Regions from separate parts of the Mesorhizobium sp. M5C.F.Cr.IN.023.01.1.1 genome, predicted to be linked through region 1. Evidence: riboswitches for the same ligand, from Rfam matches in the RefSeq annotation. Region 1 holds a riboswitch; the other holds the start of a gene.

Region 1 (7,215 bases):
CCGGCAGCTTGGGTTTGGTATGGCTTCGAAACGGTTCTTCATATCGATGGTCCCGGTAATCGAGGGACCCAGGTTCTGCGACCCCGGCTTACAGATGGCTTACGAGCGTTTTGGATTATGCTTTTGGCAGCGGGCACGCTCGCGCAGGTCGCCTCGATTAGCTTGCCTTCGGCGCGAGGCGCTGCGCGACATGGTCGGCGATCGCCAGGCTTGAGGTCAGGCCGGGGCTCTCGATGCCGAACAAATTGACGAGGCTCTCCACGCCGTGCACCGCCGCGTCCTGGATGACGAAGTCGGCATTGACTTCGCCGGGACCGGAGAGCTTCGGCCGGATGCCGCTATAGGCCGGCTTCAGGCTGCCATCGGCGAGCTCCGGCCAGTATTTGCGGACCTCGTCGTAAAAGCGCTCGCCACGCGCTGGATCGACGCGATAGTCGAGTTGATCCGTCCATTCGACGTCAGGCCCGAAGCGGGCGACGCCGTCGAGGTCGAGCGTCAGATGCACGCCGAGCCCGCCGGGTTCGGGTATGGGATAGACCAGTCGCGCGAACGGCGCCCAGCCGGCGACCGAAAAATAATTGCCCTTGGCGTAGCGTAGTTCTGGCACGAATTGCCGGTCGAGCCCGACAAGCGAGCCGGCAAGTGCCATGGCGCCAAGCCCGGCGGCGTTGATGAAGCGCGCGGTGGCGATTTCAAAGCGCTCGCCGCTGGTGCTGTCGACCGTGTCGAGCACGATGCGCCCACTCTCGATGCGGCCGGCGACGATGCGGGTGTTGAGACTGAGTGTCGCCCCGTGCTCCTCGGCGTCGCCCAGCAGCGCCAGCATCAGGGCGTGGCTGCCGATGATGCCGGTCGCGGGAGACAAAAGGGCCGCCGTGCATCGCAGCTTCGGCTCCAGCCTGCGCGCCTCGGCGGCGGTTAAGGGCGTCAGGTTGCCCGCGCCGCAAGCAGAGGCGTTGGCCAGGATGGAAGCGAGCACCGGCTCCTGTCCGGCATTCGTGGCGACGATGAGCTTGCCGCAGCGCGCATGCGGCACCGCCCGCTCCTGGCAATAACGGTAGAGCCTTTCCCGGCCTGCCACGCAGAGCCGGGCCTTCAGCGATCCGGCCGGATAGTGGATGCCGGCATGGATAACCTCGGAATTGCGCGAGCTAATCCCGGTGCCGATGGCGTTCTCGGCTTCGAGGATCAGGGTGTCCATGCCGCGCTGCGCCATCTCGCGCGCGATCGCGAGGCCGACGACCCCGGCGCCGGCAACGATGCAGTCGACATGGTCCACGATCAGGCCACCTCAGCCTCTATGTTGTGCCTGGTGAGCCGTTTAGGAATGACGGCTCGGCGATGCGCACAGCCGGCTTGGCGCAGGTTCTCGCGTTTTGCGGCCTCGAAGTTGAAATTCTGCATGTCTTCCGTCCATCCGCCAGCGCTTTCGAAAGGGCTTGACACCCTTACAAGAAACAGATGCACCAAACAGCATTAATGCCAGAGGGACCTGCCGATGCGCGCCGAACGGCGGCAAGGACGCACGTCCCGGCATGCAGGACAGGAACCATCATGGACGCTCGACCGAATTCTCCCGAAGCTCGCGACATCAGCTACCACATGCACGGCTACACCAATGCCCGCAAGCATGAGGAAGCAGGGCCGCTCGTCATCGAGAAAGGCGACGGCATCTATGTCGAGGATCTCGCCGGCAACCGCTATATCGAAGCAATGGCCGGACTTTGGAGCGTCGCGGTCGGCTTCTCCGAGAAGCGGCTGGTCGACGCGGCGGTGCGCCAGATGTCCAAGCTGCCTTACTATCATGACTTCGGTTCCAAATCGCATTCGCCGCTGATCGATCTCGCCGAGAAGCTTGTGCAGATGGCGCCAGTGTCGATGAGCAAGGCGTATTTCACCAATTCCGGCTCCGAGGCCAACGATACGGCCATGAAGATGATCTGGTACCGGTCCAATGCGCTCGGCCAGCCGGCACGCAAGAAGATCATCAGCCGCAATCGAGGCTATCACGGCGTCACCATTGCCGCGGCAAGCCTGACCGGCCTGCCCAACAACCACATTTCCTTCGACCTGCCGATCGCCAATGTGCTGCACACGTCGACGCCGCACCACTGGCGCGAGGCGCTGCCAGGCGAGAGCGAAGAGCAGTTTTCGAGCCGGCTTGCCGACGACTTAGAAAAGCTGATCCTGGCCGAGGGCCCGGAAACCATCGCCGCCTTCTTCGGCGAACCGATCATGGGCGCCGGCGGCGTCATCGTTCCGCCGGCCGGTTACTGGGAGAAGATCCAGGCGGTGCTGTCGAAATACGACATCCTGCTCGTTGCCGACGAAGTCATCTGCGGCTTTGGCCGAACCGGCGAAATGTTCGGCTCGCAGACCTTCGGCATCAGGCCCGACATCATGGTGCTGTCGAAACAGATCTCTTCATCCTACCTGCCGATCTCGGCCCTGCTGATCAACGAAAAAGTTTTCGAGCCGATTGCCGACGAAAGCAATCGCATCGGCACCTTCGGCCACGGCTTCACCGGCGGCGGCCATCCCGTTGCGGCCGCGGTCGCGTTGGAGAACCTGAAGCTGATCGAGGAGCGCGATCTCGTCGGCAATGCGCGCACGGTCGGCGCGCATATGCAGAATCGGCTGCGCAAGTTCGCTTCGCACCCGCTTGTCGGCGAAGTGCGCGGCGTCGGCCTGATCGCGGCGGTCGAACTGGTCGGCGACAAGGCGGACAAGACGCCGTTGGAGACGGCCGGCGCGCTGGGCGGGCTCGTCAACGGTTTCATGCAGCAGAACGGCGTCATCTCGCGCAACATGGGCGATGCGCTGGCCTTCTGCCCGCCGCTGATCATCACCGAACCCCAGGTCGATCAGGTGGTCGACGCGTTTGAAAGATCGCTCGAAGCCGCGGTCAAGCAGGTCGGGTCACTGAACTGATCAGGTCGTCCGAAGGCAGAGGCTGAATGGGCGTCGGTGATTGGCGAAAGTCGGCAGCTTCGCTGGCGGCGCCACGCTCGGCAATTGGTCTTAAGCGATTGCCCTGGACCGTACTTGAACATCGTTCGCGCAGCTGCTACGTCGCCCATATCGACAGGGGCGCTCCGTATTGCCGGGGCTGAGATGGAAGGTGCAAGCCTTCGGTCCCTCAAGCTGATCTGGGTAATGCCAGCGGAGCGAGGCGACTATGTTTTCAGGTGCACAGATTTCCCTGTATCCGATGTGCGACGATTTCGTCGGCGTCATCCTCAAAGCAATTTCGGCGATGGATTTCTATCGGCCGAATTTCCGCATTGAGACCGACGACATCTCGACGCTGATCGTCGGCCCGCCGGAACAGCTTTTTCCGGCCATACGCGATCTGTTCACCTCGGCCGCGGCAAGTGGTGTGCATTGCGTCTTGTCGGCGACGGTGTCGCGCGGCTGCCCCGGCGAGCCCGACGATCCAATCTGCACACCGATTTCCGGCAGCAGCCACGAACTCTCCCTGGCCGAGCGCATCGGCGCGGCGCGGGCGCATGTCGACGGTGCGAAAAAGCTCGAACAAGAGGTCGCCGCGCAGTTCTCGCTCTATCCGCTCGGCGAAGGCCATCACATGGACGAGATCTACGGCTGCATCGACTTCCTCAAGACTTCGGGCGTCTTCGACAGGTCGAAGAACTTCTGCACCAAGCTGAGAGGCGACGCTGGGCCGGTGTTCGCGACGCTGTCGGAAGCCTTCCTTCGCTTCGGCGCGCCGCAAGGCCATGTCGCGCTCGACCTTACCGTGTCGGCGAACAGCCCGAGCTAAGGTGCGTCGATATTCAGGTGATGCCGGCCTGCAAACGGCGGTTCCCTGCGCTTCCGGTGCTCACGTACTTTAGTACGCTCCGCTCCGGTTCTCGGAAACCATCATTCTCGGCGCGGCCTGACCTGAATCTCAACACACCGAGTTGCTCTATCCATTGGCGGCCGAAACGGCATCCGGAACGACCACCAGCTTGCCGACAAAGTCCTTAGCGATGAAATCCGCCTGGGCGCGGTGGAAATTGGAGAGCTTGTAGACACCGCCAACCAGCGGCCGGATCTTCTTCTCTTCGATGTAGCGGACGATACGGCGAAAGTCCGCACGCGTGCCCTGGCTGGAACCGTGCAGCTGCAACTGCTTGAGATACATGGTGCGCAGGTCGAGTTGCACGACCGGGCCGGCAATCGCGCCGGCCGTTGTGTAGCGGCCTTCGGGCCGAAGAATGCGCAAAAGGTCGTTGAAGATGGCGCCGCCGACCAGGTCGGCAACCACGTCGATCGGCTGGCCTCCGGTCGCCGCGTTCACTGCGGCGGGCAGGTCAGCCACGCCACGGGTGATCACCGCCTCGGCGCCGATGTCGAGCACGGCCTGTTCCTTGCCCTTGCCGACGATGGCAAAGGGGATGGCGCCGCGCGCCCGCGCCAATTGCACGATGCCGGAGCCGACGCCGCCCGACGCGCCGGTGACCAACACGCGCTCGCCCGCCCTTAGTGCGGCGCGTTCCAGCATCTGTTCGCCGGTGAGATAAGCGCAGCAGAAGGTGGCGAGTTCGACATCGGTCAGCTCGGTGGCGACGACATGGGCGTTCTCGGCCGGCACGGCCTGGTATTCGGCATAGCCGCCGTCGCGGCCGTGGCCCATGTAGTCGATGTCGGCGAGGGAATCGTCGTCGCGGTTGTAGATCGAGAAATCGACCATCACCCGCTCGCCGATGCGGGCCGAAGAAACACCGTCGCCGACCGCGACGATGTGCCCGACGGTGTCGGTGCCCTGGATGCGCGGGAAGGTCAGTGTGTTGCCTTGCCGCCGCCAGGTCGACACGGCGGCAGCATCTTCTTCCGTGCCATAGGCACCCTGGCGCACCCAGACATCGGTGTTGTTCATGCCGCAAGCGGTCACCTTGACCAGCACTTCGTCAGGCGCGGGCGAAGGCACTTTCACGTCGGTGCGGTAGACGAGCTTTTCCGGCCCGCCGTGGCCGACCAGCTGCACGGCGGCCATGGTGGCGGGGAGGGTCTTGGTCATCGCGCTCATATCAGCCTTCAGACGTTGGCAAACACGCTTTTCACCGCATCAGCCGTTTTTGACACTACGATGTCGGCCTCTTCGCGCGTCAGGCAGAGCGGCGGCGCGAAGCCCAGAATGTCGCCCTGCGGCATGGCGCGGCCGATGACGCCGCGCTCGCCAAGGGCTGTCGCGACCTGCGGCCCGATCTTTTGCGAGGCATCGAAGTACACGCGGTCGTCCCGGTCGGCGACGAATTCGATTGCCGCCAGCATGCCGTCGCCGCGCACCTCGCCGACATTTTTGTGGCCGCCGACGGCTTTCGCTAGTTCGGCGCGGAAATAGGCGCCGGTCTCGCCGGCGTTGGTCACCAGGTCCATCTCGTCGATCAGTTCCAGATTGGCGACGCCGGCGGCGACGCAGATCGGATGCGCCGAATAGGTCCAGCCATGACCGAGCGAGCCGAGCTTGTCGGAACCCTGCACCAGCACCTGCCAGACCTTGTCCGAGACGATGACGCCCGACAGCGGCGCATAGGCCGAGGTCAGGCCCTTGGCGATGGTGATCAGGTCGGGCTTGATGCCGTAATGGTCGGCGCCGAACATCGTGCCCAGCCGGCCGAAGCCGGTGACCACTTCGTCGGCGACGAGCAGTACGTCGTACTTCTTCAACACTGCCTGGATTTTTTCCCAATAAAGAGCGGGCGGCGGCACTATGCCGCCGGTGCCGAGGATCGGCTCGCCGATGAAGGCGGCGACCGTGTCCGGGCCCTCAGCCAGTATCATTTCCTCCAGCTTGTCGGCGCAGTATTGGGAAAACTGCTCCTCGCTTATCGAGCGGTTGGCGCGGCGGAAGTAGTAGGGCGCCTCGGTGTGCAGGATCGGCGCGCGCGGCAGGTCGAAAGCGTTGTGGAACAGGTCGAGCCCGGTCAGCGACCCCGTCATGACGCCGGAGCCGTGATAGCCGCGCCAGCGCGAGATGATCTTCTTCTTCTCCGGCCGGCCGAGCACGTTGTTGTAGTACCAGATCAGCTTGATGTTGGTTTCGTTGGCGTCGGAGCCGGAGAGGCCGAAATAGACCCTCGACATGCCTTGGGGGGCGCGGTCGATGATCATCTTGGAAAGCGTGATCGAGGCCTCGGTGCCGTGGCCGACATAGGCGTGGTAATAGGCCAGGTTCTTGGCCTGCGCGGCGATGGCATCGGCGATCTTCTGCCGGCCATAGCCGACATTGACGCAATAGAGCCCGGCGAAGGCATCGATGCTCTTGCGGCCATTATTGTCCCAGATGGTGACGCCTTCGCCGCCGGCGATCACGCGGGTCGGGCTCTCGCCGCGCGCGTGGGTACCCATATGGGTCGAGGGATGGAAGAAGTGGTCGCGGTCCCAGGCGGCGAGTTCGTTGGACTGGTCGAGCATCTTTTTTACTCCTGAGGAAAAGTGTCGGGCGCGGTTTACGCGACGTCTAGGCAGAGATATTTGAGATCGGTAAAGGCTTCGAGCCCGTGGCGCGAGCCCTCGCGGCCGATGCCGGACTGTTTGACGCCGCCGAAGGGGATCGGCGCCCCGGTGATCTTCACGCGGTTGATGGCGACCATGCCATAGTCGAGCGCGCGGCCCATGCGCAATTGGCGGCCGCCGTTCTCGGTGACCACGTAGGCGACAAGCCCGTATTCGGTGGCGTTGGCGCGAGCGATGACCTCGTCTTCACCGTCGAAGGGCGTGACGGCGGCGACCGGACCAAACGTTTCCTCGCGCATGATCAGCGCGTCGTCGCTGACATCGGCGAGCAGGGTCGGGCGGTAGAACAGCGGTCCTGCAGAATCGCGTTTGCCGCCGGTGAGGCAGTGTGCGCCATGGGCGAGCGCATCGGCGACCTGCTCCTCGACCTTCTTGACCGCGCGCTCATGCATCAAGGGCCCGATGTCAGTGTCATCAGCCAGGCCATTGCCGGTCCGCAGCATCTCGATGCGCCTGGCGAAGGCGGCGCAGAAACGATCGTAGATCGGGCGCTGGACATAGATGCGGTTGGCGGCGAGGCAATCCTGGCCGGAAGTGGCGAATTTGGCATCGACGGCTATGGTCACAGCCTTGTCGAGATCGGCGTCGGCGAAGACGATCAGCGGCGCGTGGCCGCCAAGCTCCATCACCAGCCGCTTCATCGTCGGCGCACTTTGCGCGGCGATCAGCCTGCCGATCTCGGTCGAGCCGGTG
Region 2 (7,215 bases), on a different contig from region 1:
CCTGGCTGCACTGACGTCGGTCAGCATCGCGGCGGTTGCAGTCGGCCTGCCGCTCATCTTCGTGGCACAGCAGCTTGTTCGCGAGGCGGTAAACGGCGCCACCTATCTGGAGGAGGTCATCCGGGGTTGGAACACAGATACATTCGTGTCGGGCTACCCCGGGCTTTCGGCGGTTGCCCAGTGGATTGAGAACCAACTCGATCCGGCCGGCACGGTCGCCGCATTTGTACAATGGCTGACGGGACAAAGCACATCGCTGTTGCGCGGCTCGATCAATCAGGCCGTGATGTTCGTGCTGACATTTTATCTGCTGTTCTATTTTCTGCGGGACCGTGAATCCGCCCTGCGGGGGATCGAGCGTCTTTCGCCACTGCGTGCACCAGAGACGGCCTACATGCTGTCCCGCCTTGCCGAGACGGTACATGCGATCCTGATAGGCACCGTTTTTGTCGCCGCTGTGCAGGGAACGCTGGGCGGCCTGATGTTCTGGTGGCTCGGCCTGCCCACGCCGGTCTTCTGGGGCCTGGTAATGGGACTTCTTGCCATCGTGCCAGTGCTCGGCGCATTCGTGATCTGGGTGCCGGCAGCGATCTATCTCGCTCTGGAAGGATCTTGGGCAAGCGCAGCGATCCTGACCATCTGGGGCGGCGGCGTCGTCGCCGGCATCGACAATCTGCTCTATCCGATGCTTGTCGGGAGCCGGCTGCGGCTCCACACAGTGATGGCTTTTATCGGTGCGGTCGGTGGCATCCTCCTCTTTGGAGCATCCGGGCTCGTCCTCGGCCCTGCGGTGATCGCAGTCACCATCAGCCTCATTGACATCCTCAAGAAACGATTGAACGGCCAACCCGGGGCGGAACTGACGCCAAAGCAAGACACGAAGCCACCACGTCAGTCGAGAGCCGCGCCCGGTCGTGAATAAGCACCGCCACGCGCCCCTGTTCGATTCTAGACCTAAAGACTTGGCAGGCCGTATCGCTCGCGAAGGATGCGCTCACCCCCAGCGTCGAAAACTTCCGAACGCTCCAGCAAAGGGATCACGTCGTCGATGAAGCTTTGCTGGTCGACCCAATAGTCGAGGCTAGTCGAGGCAAGCGGGTCGCTTTTTCGGGCATGCGCCAACCGGCCTCGTGACTGCCGAGGCCAAAGATCACGGCATTTGAGATATATGCACAGCGGCGGGCTCATTTTTGGCCGGCTATATAGGCGTTGCTGTAATAGGCCGCGAAATCGGGGCGTTCGCCGATCAGGTTCCCATCGCTGTCGCGCAGGGCGCCGGCCTCGAACAGGTAGTCGCCGATCGCCTCCATCTTTGCTGGATCGATTATGCCGATCGCGCCGGTGGGGCTTTGCAGATAGTAGCCGTCGACCAGCGCCTTCAGGGAAGCTTCGATCAGCGGACGGTCGGTCAGCACGTCGCTGTTTGCTGCGATCAGGATATCAGCCGCTTCTTGCGGATGTTCGACGGCGAAGGCATAGCCGCGCCTGGTCGCGGCGATGAACCCGGTTGCCGTGTCCTTGTTCTTTTCGAGGTAGGCCCGGCTCGAGCCAATGAAATTGGTGTGTTGGTCGGGCACGCCGAAATCGGCGTAGCGGAAGGCGCGCTGGGCCTCGCCGTCAAGTTCCGCTTTGATCCCCTCCCAAGTGTAGACTTCGAGCGTAAAATCGACTGCGCCATTGGCCAAGGCCTCATAGGCGGAGGTGCCAAGCGTCACCGTTTCGAATTTGCCCTCGCCGCCATCATGGCGGATGATGGTGCCGATCAGCGCATTCTCCCAGGCGCTGCCGAAACCGCCATAGGTCAGGCCGTCCAGGTCCCTTGGGGACTGTATATCGGCGCGGTCGGCATTGAACACCAGCCTGCCGGTTTCTGTCTGCATGATTGCGTAGGTGGCGACGAGGTCGGCCCCGGCGGTGCGTTGGGTGAACAATCCTATGGATCCCAATATACCGAAATCGGCCACGCGGTTGGCGATCAGCGTACCGGCCGCAGTGTCGCTGTAGGGCAGGATCTGCACGTCGAGCCCGGCCTCGGCGTAGAAGCCTTTCGCCTGGGCGACATAGAGCCCGACATGGTTTGTGTTCGGCGTCCAGTCTAGTGCGACGGTGACAGTCTGCTGGGCGCGGACGGACATGACGGGTCCGAGCCCGGTGATCAATGCGGCAGCGATGAAGAGGCGTCTGGAAAGCATGGTCAAGTCCTTTGGGCGGGCTGTGGATCGAGCAGGGTATCGAGGATGTCGGCTTCGATGGCGCTGGCTTCCGGCGAGGCAAGATCCGTGCGCGGGCGCGGAAGAGGTATGGCGATTTCGCGCAGCACGTGGGCGGGGCGGCCGCTCAGCACATAGATGCGGTCGGACAGGAAGACTGCCTCGCGCACGTCGTGGGTGATCAGCAGGACGGTCCAGCGGTGTCGGTCCCACATCATCTGAAGCCAGCGCTGCATGCCGGTGCGCGTGAGGGCGTCGAGTGCGCCGAACGGTTCGTCGAGCAACAGCATGGCGCGGTCCTGCACGACGGTACGCAACAGCGCGGCGCGCTGGCGCATTCCGCCCGAGAGCTGCGCCGGATACTTTTGCTCGAAGCCCGCAAGGCCGAATTCGCCGAAGAGCGGCGCCACCTTGTCGCCCGCCGCCTTGCGGGACATGCCTTGCACTTCCAAGCCCAGCGCGGTGTTGTCGATAACCGTGCGCCAAGGCATCAGGGCATCGTGTTGTGGCATGAAGGCAAACGGTCGGCGCGCGTCGGCCAATGGCCGCCCGTCGAAGTCGACGCCGCCGCCGTGGCCTTCGAGACCACCCGTCAGCAATTTGAAGATCGTGGATTTGCCGGCTCCGGAGGGGCCGAGGATTGAAACGAATTCGCCCGGCTCGACATGCAGGGTGATGCCGGCAAGCACGTCAATGTCGCCAAAACGCTTGCTGACCTGGCGCAGCTCCAGCCGCCTGCTCATGATTTTCGTGCGGCATCGAGCCGCTCCCATGGCATGGCGGCGCGCTGGATCAGCACCGTAGCGGCAAACAGGGCCAGCGTGAGCAAGGCGCTGATCAGCACGGCTGCGAGCACGAGATCGGGCCGGAAATTGTTCTTGGCGTTGAGCATGTAGATGCCGAGCCCTTTGGCCGCGCCGGCATATTCCGCGAAGATGGCGCCCACCACGGCATAGGTGATCGAGATGCGCAGCCCGGCGAAGAAATATGGCAGCGAGGAGGGCAGGCGGGCCAGCAGGAAAATGCGCATGCGGGAAGCGCCCATCGAACTCAGAAGCGCCGAGATGTCCCGATCCGTCGATTCATAACCCTGCACCAGCGCGACCAGCATGGGAAAGAAAGTCACGAGGGCGACCAGCATGATCTTCGGCGTCAGCCCGAAGCCGAACCAGAGAACGATCAGCGGGGCGATCGCCACCAGCGGCAGGGTCTGGCTGATGATGAAGACCGGGAATAGGGCGCGGCGCAGCGGCTTGAAGAAATCGATCAGCACCGAAAGAAGGAAGGCAACGGCCAGCGAGCAGGCGAAGCCCACCAATGTGGCGCTGATCGTCGGCACGGTGTTCTCGAACAGCGCCTGACGCTGGTGGATGGCCTGGGCGAGGACTCGTGACGGAGCGGGCAGCGTCGTGGGTGAGATGCCCGAGATGCGCGCATAGAGCTCCCAAGCCAAAACCAGCGTGCCGACCGATAGCAGGGCCGGTCCGATCTTGGCGAACAAGGCTGCGATTCGCGGCGCGGCGGAGAAAGATTGGGACATGCGAGACCTGCCTGGCGCGAAAAGATCAGCGCGGGGCCGGGCTGTTGGCCGAAACCGTAAGCTCGATCGTGACATGGCCCTGGAGTCGGCCGACCGGCAGCGTCGAAATATCGCCTGTGCCTATGCGCAACCGATTGCGACAAAGGTCGAGCGCATCGAGCGTCGCGGAGATGACGACACCGCCGAAATCGCCGGTCGTCGGATAAAGAGAAATCTGTACGTCAGAAAACATCGCCCGCCTCGCTCCGCTGGTATTATCCAGATCAGCTCTAGGGTTTACGGGCTTGCAGCCCATCTCTCAGCCCCGACGATACGGAGCACCCCTGTGGATGGCGGCAATTAAACAGATATGGGGCGGAGCTGCAAGTCCGCGCCCGACCCGTGAAACCTCAGGTCAGAGGAGGTGCGGCTACCCGAACATCCAACTCGAGAGGTCGCTCTCGATATCCTGAGAGGCTGAATGACTGAAGGTACAGGAAAGGCGTCGATCGAGTGGACAATTTCCCGTTCGTCGTCTCCATTGTCGATGCCAGGCGTTTGGTGAATTGTCTTTTCGGCAATTGCGACCCGCGCTTTGTTGGAGAGCCAAATGCAAGAGTTCATTCTTTTTGCGCTCGTAGGGTTTGTAGCTCAAGCCGTGGACGGGGCTCTCGGCATGGCCTACGGCGTGGTTTGCTCGACAACACTGCTGGGGTTTGGCGTGTCTCCTGCACACGCTTCGGCTTCAGTTCACGCGGCTGAGCTGTTTACCACAGCGGCCTCGGGTTCGGCTCACCTCTATCACCGCAACATCGACTGGAAGCTTTTCTGGCGGCTGATGCCGTTTGGCGTTCTCGGCGGCGTTCTCGGCGCTTTTGTGCTCACCTCGTTTGAGGGAGCGATCATGAAGCCATATGTGACCACATACCTTGCGCTCGTAGGAGCTTGGCTCCTGTTCCGTTCCTTCCGGCGTATCCCAAGCAATCCGGTCCCTGCAAGCGCGGTACCTCCCCTTGGACTTGGTGGTGGATTTCTCGATGCGGCAGGGGGTGGCGGATGGGGACCCATCGTAACAACGGGCCTTCTCGGTTTTGGCGGGACGCCCCGCTACGTTATTGGTACGGTAAATGCCAGCGAGTTCCTCATCACGTTCTCGGTGTCTCTGACCTTCTTGTTTGCGTTGCTAACGGGCCATTGGCAGGAGGCAGGAGAGCTGACAGAAAATCTAATTGCCGTTGCCGGCTTGATCCTTGGCGGCGTAGTCGCAGCGCCGATTGCGGGATGGGTAGTGAAGTCAATCGCAGAAAAGACGCTTCTCAGGCTCGTTGGTATCCTCATCATACTGTTGGCTGGCTGGCAAACCGCGCAACTCTTCGAATGGGTGTAAACTGAGGCACATCGAAAAGTTGTCGGCGTCGCTTCCCTGGCGGCTATGCCGGAGACAAAAACTCAATTCCCAAATGGAACGAAGAGAACCCCCTTGATGTTTGGCTTCCTTGGACAACCGGAGGACGAGTAATGAAAAAATTGGTTGCAACAGCAGGGTTGGCGCTGGCGGTCGCGATGCCTGCAGCGGCTCAGGACACCGCGACCGCAAAAGCCGAATTCGTCAACATGGCTGGCGAGAAGAACGGAACGGCCACGCTGACCGAGACGGCGCACGGCGTGCTGATAGCGTTGGAGGTAACAGGACTGCCGCCGGGTGAATGGGTCGCATTCCATGTCCACGAAACCGGAAAGTGCGACCATCAGACCGGCCATGCCTCGGCCGGTGGGCACTTCAATCCGACGAATGCCGAACATGGATACCTCACCGGGAAAGGCCCGCACGCGGGCGATATGCCCAATCAGCGGGTCGGCCCCGATGGCGTTTTGCGTGCCCAGGCTTTTAACAGCGTGGTCAAGCTGGATGGCGGAGATACGGCCATACGAGGCAAGGCATTGATGATCCACGGCGGACAGGACGACTACAAAAGCCAGCCTGCAGGTGATGCCGGAAATCGTCAGGCCTGCGCCGTGATCGAGTGAAAGCCCCGAAATGAGTTCAGACCTGTCCGACATATGGTCTGACCGGCTCTTCAGCCTCGGCGGCCAGGCGGATGGTCGGAACCTCTAGCGTGATGATTGCATGAACGATACTTCTCCTATGGGTGTGCCTTCTATGGGCCTTGCCCAGTCAGCCATTTCCGCCCGCGGCCTGGTCAAGACATTCGGCAAGCTACGCGCGGTCGATGGTATCAATCTCGATGTGCCGCGCGGCATGATTTTCGCCATCCTGGGCCCGAACGGCGCCGGCAAGACAACGCTGATGCGGATGCTGGCGACGCTGTCGCGCCCCGACGCCGGCTCCGCGACCGTGATGGGGCACGATCTCGTGCAGGCCCCGCATGAGGTCCGTGCGGCAATCGCGATGACCGGGCAGTTCGCTTCGCTCGACGAGGACTTGACGGGCCGGGAGAACCTCGTCCTGCTCGCCCGACTCTGGGGTTTTCGCGGTCGCGCCGCGAAAGCCCGTGCGGACGATTTGCTCGCGGCTTTCGGCTTGTCCGAAGCGGCGACGAAACAGGTGAGGGACTATTCAGGTGGCATGCGAAGGCGGCTCGACATAGCCGCCTCGCTGGTCGTCACGCCGGGCGTGCTGTTCCTCGACGAGCCGACTACAGGCCTCGACCCGAACGCCCGCAAGGATGTCTGGGGCATGATCCGCGGCCTCGCCGAGGCCGGCGTCACCATCCTGCTCACCACCCAATATCTCGAAGAGGCCGATCAACTTGCAGCGCGCATCGCCGTCATCGACCACGGCAGGAAGATCGCCGAAGGTACCAGCCGCGAACTGAAGGCGGCCACCGGCTCCGGCTTTCTCCGTGTCGCGCTCGCCGATGTGGCACGGCTGGACGAAGCGGCGACCATTCTCGAACGCCGGCTGGAACATCCTGTCCAACGCAGTGCCGAAGGCGCGGAGCTCTCCGTCCTTGCCGGCACAGCGAAGACCGCCAACGAGGCGCTGGCCGATCTGGTCGCCGCCGGCATCGAGCTGTCGGATTTCTCCATGGGCCAACCCAGCCTCGAGGAGGTCTTCTTCGCGCTGACGGGCCAGCCGGGCCTGGGTGAAAGCCGCAAGGAAGGCGACAAGCCATGATCGACACGACATCCCTGCAGCGGCTGCAAAGCGTCGCCCGACCTGGAACCCCATCAGCCGTTTCCAACGCGCTCGTCTTCGGATGGCGCGCTGTGCTGAAATTCAAGCATGTGCCGGAGCAGCTCTTCGATCTGGTGATGACTCCGATCATGTTCACGCTGCTCTTCACCTTCGTCTTCGGCGGTGCGCTTGCCGGTTCGCCTGGGGAATACCTGCAGTTCTTCCTACCCGGCATCCTGGTTCAGACCGTGGTGTTCAACGCAGTCTATTCGGGCATGGGATTGTCGACCGATCTCGGCAAGGGCTTATTTGACCGCTTCCGATCGCTGCCGATCTGGTCGCTGTCT

What was found. Region 1 has a riboswitch for thiamine pyrophosphate ahead of EOA78_RS02865 (YkoF family thiamine/hydroxymethylpyrimidine-binding protein). Riboswitches for the same ligand answer to the same signal wherever they lie in the genome.
Region 2: it holds a riboswitch for thiamine pyrophosphate, as region 1 does, so the genes downstream of both, EOA78_RS23605 (hypothetical protein) here and EOA78_RS02865 (YkoF family thiamine/hydroxymethylpyrimidine-binding protein) in region 1, are expected to answer to the same signal.

What each region holds. Positions count from the first base shown of each region.
Region 1 covers NZ_RZSU01000004.1:21,706-28,920, reverse strand. The annotation lists gene EOA78_RS02880 (hypothetical protein) at 1-42, opposite strand, end outside; gene EOA78_RS02875 (NAD(P)/FAD-dependent oxidoreductase) at 158-1,279, opposite strand; gene EOA78_RS37685 (hypothetical protein) at 1,282-1,404, opposite strand; gene EOA78_RS02870 (aspartate aminotransferase family protein) at 1,555-2,931, shown strand; TPP riboswitch at 3,077-3,188, shown strand; gene EOA78_RS02865 (YkoF family thiamine/hydroxymethylpyrimidine-binding protein) at 3,179-3,781, shown strand; gene EOA78_RS02860 (alcohol dehydrogenase family protein) at 3,929-5,032, opposite strand; gene EOA78_RS02855 (aspartate aminotransferase family protein) at 5,041-6,420, opposite strand; gene EOA78_RS02850 (NAD-dependent succinate-semialdehyde dehydrogenase) at 6,456-7,215, opposite strand, start outside.
Region 2 covers NZ_RZSU01000067.1:2,683-9,897, reverse strand. The annotation lists gene EOA78_RS23625 (AI-2E family transporter) at 1-922, shown strand, start outside; gene EOA78_RS23620 (ABC transporter substrate-binding protein) at 1,185-2,198, opposite strand; gene EOA78_RS23615 (ABC transporter ATP-binding protein) at 2,195-2,953, opposite strand; gene EOA78_RS23610 (ABC transporter permease) at 2,950-3,750, opposite strand; gene EOA78_RS23605 (hypothetical protein) at 3,776-3,982, opposite strand; TPP riboswitch at 3,973-4,085, opposite strand; gene EOA78_RS23600 (sulfite exporter TauE/SafE family protein) at 4,340-5,116, shown strand; gene EOA78_RS23595 (superoxide dismutase family protein) at 5,248-5,757, shown strand; gene EOA78_RS23590 (ATP-binding cassette domain-containing protein) at 5,858-6,868, shown strand; gene EOA78_RS23585 (ABC transporter permease) at 6,865-7,215, shown strand, end outside.